2 regions of the Microbulbifer sp. NBRC 101763 genome follow, and region 2 is predicted to be linked to the other one. Evidence: predicted binding sites of a transcription regulator. Region 2 holds the regulator's gene; the other holds the start of a gene.
The links. Region 2 encodes PhoB, which activates phosphate uptake and scavenging genes when phosphate is short. Its sites were predicted from a motif close to TGTCATAAANNTGTAACA; they were not measured.

Region 1 (4,786 bases), on a different contig from region 2:
ACAGCGTTGCGGAACTCTTCAAATGCGTCCTGGGCGGATCGGTTCAGGCGAATCTGTACAAAAACCACCAGGGCGGCATCCAGGAATTCTGGATTGATCAGGGCAGTGTATCCTTGGATAACGCCATCATTCTCCAGTCGTTTTACCCGTTCAACACAGGGGGTAGCAGTTAAACCCACTTGTCGGGCGAGTTCAGCATAGCTGGTACGGCCATTTTTTTGCAGGACTCGCAGGATATTGCGGTCCACGGTATTGAGTTCTTCCGCGCGCTTGCGCATACCTCTGTCTCCTGGATAGATGATCAGCTCAAAAATCGGACTATCGACTAGGTTTAATAGTGGATTCCACTAGTTTGATAAAAAATCTTATAGAAATCCACTTTAGGGGTGGCCTTATACTGGGGAAAACACAGAAATTAGGTGTGGCTTTGTCTATGCGCAAAGATTGCGCCAGATACAGAGATTGAGGAGCAGAAAATGTTGATTGGCGTCCCTAAAGAGATCAAAAACCACGAGTATCGTATTGGCCTGACGCCGTCGAGTGTTCGCGAACTGGTTGGCCACGGTCATCAGGTAATCGTACAGAAAGATGGCGGTGCAGCTATTGGCTTTACCGATGAAATGTACGAGCAGGCCGGTGCCAAGATTATTGATACTCCGGAAGAGATTTTTGCCACTGCCGATATGATCGTCAAGGTCAAAGAGCCGCAGCCGAATGAGTGCGAAATGCTGCGTCCTGGGCAGGTTCTTTACACTTACCTCCACCTGGCTCCAGACCCCAAGCAAACCGAGCTGTTGGTGAAATCCGGTGCAACCTGCATCGCTTATGAAACTGTTACCGACCGCTTTGGTGGTCTGCCGCTGTTGGCGCCGATGTCTGAAGTGGCTGGTCGTATGTCTGTACAATGTGGCGCCCACCACCTGGAAAAAGCTCAAGGCGGCCTTGGAGTATTGCTCGGTGGTGTACCCGGTGTAGCCCCCGCGAAAGTCCTGATTATCGGTGGTGGTGTTGTTGGTACCAATGCAGCCAAGATGGCCCTGGGTATGGGTGCTGATGTAACCATCCTGGATCGCTCACTGCCACGTCTGCGTCAGCTGGATGACATCTTCGGTGGCGCTGTGCGCACCGAATACTCCACAAACGACGCTATTGAAAAGCACGCGCTGGAAGCGGACCTGGTTGTGGGTGCAGTATTGATTCCGGGCGCTGCGGCTCCCAAGCTGCTGACTCGCGACATCATCAGCCGCATGAAGAAGGGTGCTGTGGTTGTAGACGTGGCTATCGACCAAGGTGGTTGTTTTGAAACATCCAAAGCCACTACCCACCAAGAGCCTACTTATGTGGTAGATGGGGTAGTACATTACTGTGTAGCCAATATGCCCGGCGGTGTAGCCCGCACCTCCACCATGGCTCTGAACAACGCTACCCTGCCTTACGCCGTGGCCCTGGCAAACAAAGGTGCTAAGCAGGCGTTGCTGGATGATGCGAATCTTCTGGAAGGGCTGAATGTTCACGCTGGTATGGTGACCTACAAAGCTGTTGCCGATGTATTGGGCTATGAATTTGTGGATCCCAAGCTGGCTCTGCAAAAAGTAGCTGAGTCTGAAGAAGCTGTAGCCTAATTGTTGGCGGCTGCTCAGCAGCCGCCTATTTAAAACGAGCTGCAACGCGCTTGTTAATTGGGAGTTTTTCCCGGAGCGCTCCTGGCGTTCCTCTCTGTGAGACCTGACAGTGAAAGCTGTCATTGATAGCCGCGTATCAACGCGGCTTTTTTATTGCGAGTTTTATTTTCTGGGTTGGCTTACTGCTGCACTGATTACCCTTAAAGTCAGTTGTTGGCGATAGCTCAGTATCAGAAGACAGGAAGGACTTTACAGAACACTCCATCGGATTTAATCCCGCCTCAATCATTTTTTCTTCCCTGTGAAACGGCAGGATCTTCAATTTACAGAAGCCAAACTTCAACCCGGCGATTTTTGACTTTGCCACTGGAGTTGTTCGATGCAATAGGTAGGTAAGCGCCGAAGCCTTGTACGGGAGCAGTGTTTATCTGGTGGTCGCGAAGTGCGGATCGCACAGTTACTGCACGCAGCTTGGATAGAATTACTGAACGTTCCGGGCTGGCTTTTTCATCGCCAAATCCAATCAGTAGCAATCGGCGATCACGATTTTGGGGTTTTTGCATATAGTTTGCGAGTCTTTGAATATCCTGCTGGGCTTTGTTGTCCAGAGACGCACTACCTTCAGAGAAGCGGAAATTAATACTTAGTCGTTCTGCTTTTTCAGTCAGGGTCAAATACTCCACTGGGCCTTCCCTTAAGCTGCCAGGCTTTACACCAATTGGGGTCTGTGCAACAAACCCTGTGGCTTTTACCTGCTCTTGTCCCAGCTCACTTTGCACAAAACGTAGAAAATCATCGGCAGCTGGTTTGGCTGAATACACCGGTGTATATAAAAACAGGCGGCGTGATAGGGGATAATCTTCGGTCGCAACAGTTAAGTGTTCAGGTGCTTGAGGCAAAGTATCTTCATCGGAAACAGAGATTGCCTTGGATTGCCTTATTGATGCCAGCCCAACAAAGCCAATGCCGTTGGGGTCTGCGGCAACCAGGTCCGAGAGTTGATCATTGGATTCAAAGCGTTTTGCGCTGCCGGCGAGTGTGTGGCTTTTGCCAAGTACCAGATTCTTGAATGTATCCCAGGTGCCAGATTGATTATCACGGGCATAGACTTTGATTCGACCTTTGTTACCGCCGAGTTGGGACCAGTTGGAAATTCTGCCGGAGAAAATAGAGGCGATTTGTTGCAAGGTCAGTTTTTCGATGCGATTACCGGGATGCACAATAATTGCCAGGCCATCGATAGCAATTACATGCTCTGCCCGGCTACTGCGCATGTCTCCAAGGCGGCTCAGAGATGATAATTCCGTATCCTTGATCGGTCTGGAAGCCATGGCAATATCTGCTTGAGACTGCTCAAGCCCTTTAAACCCAGTACTTGAACCATGCGCCGCTATATCAATGAAAACGGTGTTACTGCCAGTGTCTGCCTGTACGCGAAGTTCATTGGGAGTGTCCAAGGGGATTACGCGAATATTTCTGGCGCTTTTTGCGGAGAGGTAATCGCGAATCAAGTTGGGTGCCAGCTGTGCACCGATGGTGTTGGATCCGTGTAAGGTAAACAACAGGCCCGAAGTGCTCGAGTCGAAAGGAGGCAGCTCAGCTGAAGCCGCCGGGGTGAGTATAGGCCCCAGTAAAAATGATAAGGTGAAACATAGCCGGTGAAGGAACAGGTACATAAAAACTCGCCCATAGGGAAGAAAAACGAGGCCGCAAAATATGTCTTATTTATTACAAAATGATGAAATCTTGATGAATAAAGCGTGCAAATGTCTCACTATCCGCTGTAGGAGTGATTCGTATTAAATGATCGAGTGGAAATTTGAAGCTGTGAGGTAGGAGAGATTAAGGCTTTGTAATAGAGGTGGCTCGGGTGTAAGAGGCTGCTTAATTTTTTTTACAACCCCTTTTCCGTTCGGTTGTGTATGCTCAGCGGGCGGGGAAAAGGCGACTTACCAATACTGGCAGCGCGGTTTCCACGCGCAGAATACGCGCTCCCAAATGTACCGAGTGGAAACCGGCCTCCTTTAGCTTTTCAACTTCGTAGGGGATAAAGCCTCCCTCAGGGCCAATCGCAAGCGTTGTTGTCTTATCGATATCAACGGGACAGGCATCGCCACCTACCGGGTGAGCTACCAATTTTAATGTATTGGCGGATAGCTCGGGTAGCTCATCCTCCACAAACGGTTTGAAGCGCTTGCGCAAGATGATTTCCGGCATCTGAGTATCAACAGCCTGCTCAAGGCCTAACAGGCACTGTTCGAATAGTTTATCCGGTTCCAGCCAGGGTGTTTGCCAATAGGACTTTTCTACACGATAGCTATTCAGGAGAACCAGCTTTTTTACGCCTAGGGCAGTGATATGCTGAATAATCCGCTTCAACATTTTAGGGCGCGGCAATGCCAGAACCAGCGTAAGTGGTAGTGGTGGTGGAGGGCTGTTTTGTAACTCCACCCTTAACTCTACTTGTTGATCAGTAAGAAAAGTGATTTCACCAAAACCAATCTTGCCATTGAGTAACCCAACACGCAGTTGCTGCCCCGGTGCAGCTCGATGGACTTGGATAATATGCTCCAACCTGCGGCCTGAGAGGCGTACATGTGTTGAGTCGAAGAAATCAGTTTCCCGTAAAACAATCAGGTTCAAAATCCGCTAACCTTTGCTGGGCCCAGGGAATAATTTATGCGCAAAAGCTTATTGCTTGGCGGAGGCGATAGCCCCTTTACCCAAGCCTTCATAAGCGCGAACGGTGATTTCTTTTCCAGGCAAATCTTTGGCCAGGGTATTGGCAATATATTGAGCCAGTTGCTCCACGGTAGTATCGCAGTTGATCACCTCGCAACAGCGTACAGGAATCTCCAGAGTGAAATTGCCCTGCTGAGCCCGATAAGCGAAGCTCAGGGTTTTCTCGCCCTCCTCAATTAAATCTTCGCGGGTTCCTATATAGATGTCTTCCCAGCGTTTTGCCCATTGTTGCTCCAGCTGCTTGTCGCGCTCTCCAGCAGAATAAATCTGGATGCGGGATCGATGGCCATGGGCAATTCGCTGGCAATTGCCATCGTGTTTTTTTAGCCCGTGGCTGTAGTGGTAGAAGGCATCTTCTATTTTTTCATCTTCAAAAGAGAGCTTGAGTTGCTCGACACTGGTCGGAAAGGAGCTGGCCAGCT
Region 2 (4,786 bases):
CGATGAGGGCAATGAGCACCTGTTGCTGCGTGATGGGGATTTGCAATTGCACCACCTGATCCTGAGCAGGGAGAGTACACCGGTTAATGATGAGGACGAGAGCACCTATACAAAAAATGGTGAAAAGGTAAGGCTGGAGGAGTTTGATTAACCCCGGCTTTATCTGGGTAAGGAGTGGGGCGGTGTTTAAGCGCCCACTGTCACCTCAGGACCTTGCTCTACTTTGCTAACCACTTTTTTGACAGGGAAGTGCAAAGTGAAAGTGCTGCCTTGTGTGGGAGTACTTTCAACACTCATTTCACCGCCGTGGCGTATCAGAACGTGCTTCACGATAGCTAGTCCCAGGCCTGTGCCGCCGCTGTCTCGCGAGCGACCGGGGTCGACCCGATAAAAGCGTTCAGTAAGGCGCGGGATATGTAAAGGGTCAATACCTATGCCTCGATCCTCCACACTGAAGTGACCGCCCCAGTTGTCCTGCCACCAGCGAAGCTTGATGGCCCCTTCATCAGGGCTGTACTTCACCGCATTCAGCACCAAGTTGGCAAAGGCACTGTGTAGCTCGCTAGCATCACCGCGAATGCAGCAGGGGATTTCGTTTTCCACTTCTATCTGGTGGCGACCACCACTAAAGCTGCGTGCTTCCCGCGCTACTCGCTCCATCAGTTCCTGCACATCTATCAGCATGTCGCCGCCAGTGCGCTCAGAGGTCTCCAGGCGTGCCAGAAGCAACAGGTCGTTGACCAGTGTAGTCATGCGTGCGGCCTGCTCCTCCATCTGTGCCAGTGGACGCTGCCACGCGGGTGGTGCCATATCACTGCCTTGCAAGGTTTCCAGGTAGCCGGCAATGACTGTCAGTGGGGTGCGTAGTTCGTGGGAGACATTGGCAACAAAATCGCGGCGCATCTGCTCCAGGTTGTGCAAGCGGGTGATATCGCGAACGATAACCAGTGCCTCATCTTTTCCATAGCGGGTAACCTCCAGCTGCAGGTGCAGTGCTTCATTGCCTGGGGCGGGAAGGGTCAGAGGCTCGCGCGAGTCGGTATCCTCGCTGTGCATGTAGCTGACAAAGTTGGGGTCACGGACAAAATTGACCAGGGATTGTCCGCTGTCACTGGCCTGCAGGCCGAGTAGCTCACCGGCAGCGGGGTTCCACCAAGCCAAATGGTCGCCATTCTCGAGAGCAACTATGCCCTCACGCAGAGCGCTGGTACTGTCCTGTACCCGCCGCAACATAGCGTGCAGCTTTTGTTTCTCACGGCGATGACGGCGTTGCATACGATAGAAGTCATCGTAGATTTCGCCCCAGATACCGAAAGAGGTGGGAGCGGGTCCGCGCCGGCCATTGGCCAGCCAGCGGTTGAAGCGCTGTTGTTGCCACAATACAGATAGAAGGTAGGCGGCCAGGCCCGCAATTAGGGCGAGCGACCAGTTGCCTGAGGTGAAACCGAGAATGGTGCAGCCCAGAGCGATAATTACAAAACGCGAAAACTCGCCAATACTGCGATCCAACATAGCGTTGCCGTGTTACCTGACGGACGCGAAAGGGCTCTGCCTGGCAGCCCTTCACGGTCAATACATCTTGGAAACCCATAGTTCTGAAGTGTGACCATTGGTTCCCGTGGAAGTCAGTGCCGATCTGTGGGGATTGTCACACTTTTTCGACAGTTTGCACAGAAAATCGATAGCCTGTTCCGCGTACTGTCTGGATATATCGGTCATGACCATCCACTGTCAGGGCTTTGCGCAGGCGACGGATATGCACGTCCACAGTGCGCTCTTCCACATATACGTTGCCGCCCCAGACATGGTCCAGCAATTGGGTACGTGTGTAGGCTCGCTCTTGGTGCGATAGGAAAAAGGTCAGCAGGCGAAATTCGGTGGGGCCCATATCTACAGGCTGTCCCTTGATAGTCACCCTGTGACTGAGAGGGTCCAGCACCAGGTTGCCGGCACTCAATGGGTCTTCCGGTGTGGCCGGGCCTGCGCGCCGCAACACAGCCTTGAGGCGTGCAACCAGTTCGCGGGGGGAGAAGGGCTTAGTGATATAGTCGTCGGCGCCTGTCTCTAACCCCTTGATTTTATTATCTTCCTCGCCTTTTGCCGTGAGCATGATGATGGGCACTGAAGCGGTCAGTTCATCGCGCTTGAGGCGCCTGGCCAGCTCGACACCGGAGACATCCGGCAGCATCCAGTCGAGCAGGATCAGGTCCGGCTTTTCATCGATAATCAGGGCGTGGGCCTCCTGGGCGTTCTCGGCTTCGAGGCAGCGGTAATCTGCCATCTCCAGCGCTATCCGCAGCATGTCGCGTACTGCGGCCTCGTCATCGACAATCAGAATCGTTTTACTGTGCATTTGCCTGCCATTCCCGCTCAGCTTCCAGGTTTTCCCGGTTATGGCTGGGGATTAAACGAGATTAATATGACAAATATATGACGGCTGCTGTCCGGTTCCCAGTCAGCAGTTAATTAAACAGATAATGCAGAAAAATTCCGGTAAATAACGCCAACCCTACCCAATTGTTGTTGAGAAACGCACGAAAACAGGCTTCTCTCCCCCGTTCGCGAACCAGCCATTGCTGGTAGGCAAACAATGAGGCCACAACGATAAGGGAAACGTAGTAAATGCCCCCGAGGCTAAAGCGTTGGCCGATGAGCAGCAGTGCTATCAATACCAGTAGCTGCAGGGCGGCAGTCATGACTTTGTCCATCTCTCCAAAAAGGATTGCTGTGGATTTAACCCCAATCTTCAGATCGTCATCCCGGTCCACCATGGCGTAGAAAGTGTCGTAACACAGGGTCCACAGCAAGTTGGCAACATAGAGGAGCCAGACTTGTGGTGGGACTTTGCCAGTTACTGCGGCGAAGGCCATGGGAATGCCCATGCTGAAGGCAGCACCCAGTACCACTTGGGGCAGATGGGTGTGACGCTTGGCAAAGGGATAGCAGAAAGCTAGTGCCAGAGCGGGTAAGGAAAGAAGAATAGTCAGTTGGTTGGTTGTCAGTACCAGCGCGAAGGCCAACAGGCTGAGTCCGGCAAAAAGTCCAAGTGCTTCTTTTGGAGTGATACTGCCAGTAGCCAGGGGGCGCTCAGCAGTGCGCTTTACTTTGCCGTCGATCTCACGATCAGCAAAATCGTTTACTGCACAACCGGCTGCGCGCATCAGGATCACTCCAAGTGTGAATACGGAGAACAGGTGCAGTCCCGGCCAGCCATCCGCAGCCAGCCATAGTGCTGCCCAAGTGGGCCATAACAGCAACAGAGAGCCGATGGGTTTATCCATGCGAGCCAGCTGCCAGTAGGGCATGATTGCGGGCCAGCGGGTGGCAATCTGTTGGCTGATCACGGTGGACTCTCCCAGTATCTAGTTAGTGACTGCGGCGGCTAAAGGTGAGGTCTCTGGCTGGAAACTTGAGAGAAATGTCTCTGCTACCAGCAGGGGCTTGTCCCGAAGCCAGAAAGTAGAGCGGCGACCCCAGGCGTTCTTATTCTCATTGCACAGGGTCTCCAGCTGGAAGTTCGGATTTCGCTGCAGGCGATTAAATTGAATATCACCACGGCGGATACCTGGCTCGCTGAAAAGTAACTCTCCTAATGGGCGGTCGTCCAGGCTGCGCAAATTGCGGGACTTGCCTTGTAGGCTGCGCATCGGCAATACGCTGCGGGCGTATACCCAGGGCTGGCCGCAGCCATACAGTAAAACCTCCCGCACCAGGGCGCGACTGTGCTCACGCAGTTTTAGTGCGCGACACTCCTCAGCAAGGGGTGTTTGCCAGCCCTGGAAGAGGACCTGTACACGAAAATCCTCGCCGCTCTGCTGCTTCAAAGCCGCCGTCAGCGAGCCCGAATATTCCAGCCAGGGCAACAGTGACTCGGGAGGCTCTGGGAGTGTTGGCTCTAGGGGCTGCCCACGCCAATCGCCGGTGGGTACAAATGGGGATTGGTGCAACGATAACTCCGCAGTCTGGAAAAATGGCATTGTACCTCGCCTGTTGGCGGCTGGCCTCACCCTGTTGCATTTTTGCTCCCTGAGTCGCCAGTGGATATAGTGCCCTCTTTGACGAAAACAACGAATCTATAACGAATCCATAAAGAGAAGCTTGTTATGGGGCTTACGACCAAAATTCTTGTGGGGATGATTGCGGGCATTCTTCTGGGGTGCCTGTTCAATTTCCTGAATATGAGCCAGCTGCTCGGCGAGGGTGTTACCAGCGCCATTAACCTTTACCTGACCGAGGGTCTTTTTGACATCATCGGCCGTATATTTATTGCCTCACTGAAGCTGATGGTGGTGCCGCTGGTGCTGGTTTCCCTGATTAGTGGTGCCTGTGCTTTATCGGAAGGCAGCCGTATTGGCCCATTGGCGGGTAAAACTGTTCTGCTCTATATGCTGACCACAGCCATCGCTATTACTCTGGCCCTTTGTTTGGCACTGATATTCCAGCCTGGGGTCGGTGTGAGTGAAACCGCGGCAGAGGCCACCGCGGCTTATCAGCCAAAGGAATCCCCACCCCTTTCCGAAGTGCTGGTAAATATTTTCCCCACTAACCCAGTAGCCGCAATGGCTGAAGGTAATATGCTGCAGATTATCGTGTTCGCCCTGCTGATGGGCTATGCGATTTCCCGCTGTGGCGAGCCGGGCCAGCGCATCGCTGCTTTCTTTAATGATATGAATGCTGTCGTATTGCGCATGGTGGGTGTGCTGATGGTGTTTGCCCCCTATGGAGTTTTTGCCCTTTTGGCAAAAACTTTTGCTGACTTGGGGTTTGGAGGGCTCTTGCAGTTAGG

Region 1: the regulator PhoB is predicted to act here: its motif matches at 3,349-3,366, upstream of ABWV76_RS00350 (substrate-binding domain-containing protein).

What each region holds. Positions count from the first base shown of each region.
Region 1 covers NZ_BAABQV010000001.1:57,145-61,930, forward strand. Annotated here, with positions in the region: gene ABWV76_RS00340 (Lrp/AsnC ligand binding domain-containing protein) at 1-278, opposite strand, end outside; gene ald (alanine dehydrogenase) at 477-1,622, shown strand; gene ABWV76_RS00350 (substrate-binding domain-containing protein) at 1,946-3,298, opposite strand; gene ABWV76_RS00355 (16S rRNA (uracil(1498)-N(3))-methyltransferase) at 3,549-4,265, opposite strand; gene ABWV76_RS00360 (6-carboxytetrahydropterin synthase) at 4,314-4,786, opposite strand, start outside.
Region 2 covers NZ_BAABQV010000003.1:401,909-406,694, forward strand. Annotated here, with positions in the region: gene ABWV76_RS09885 (hypothetical protein) at 1-151, shown strand, start outside; gene phoR (phosphate regulon sensor histidine kinase PhoR) at 187-1,512, opposite strand; gene phoB (phosphate regulon transcriptional regulator PhoB) at 1,649-2,353, opposite strand; gene ubiA (4-hydroxybenzoate octaprenyltransferase) at 2,463-3,305, opposite strand; gene ABWV76_RS09905 (chorismate--pyruvate lyase family protein) at 3,363-3,977, opposite strand; gene ABWV76_RS09910 (dicarboxylate/amino acid:cation symporter) at 4,104-4,786, shown strand, end outside.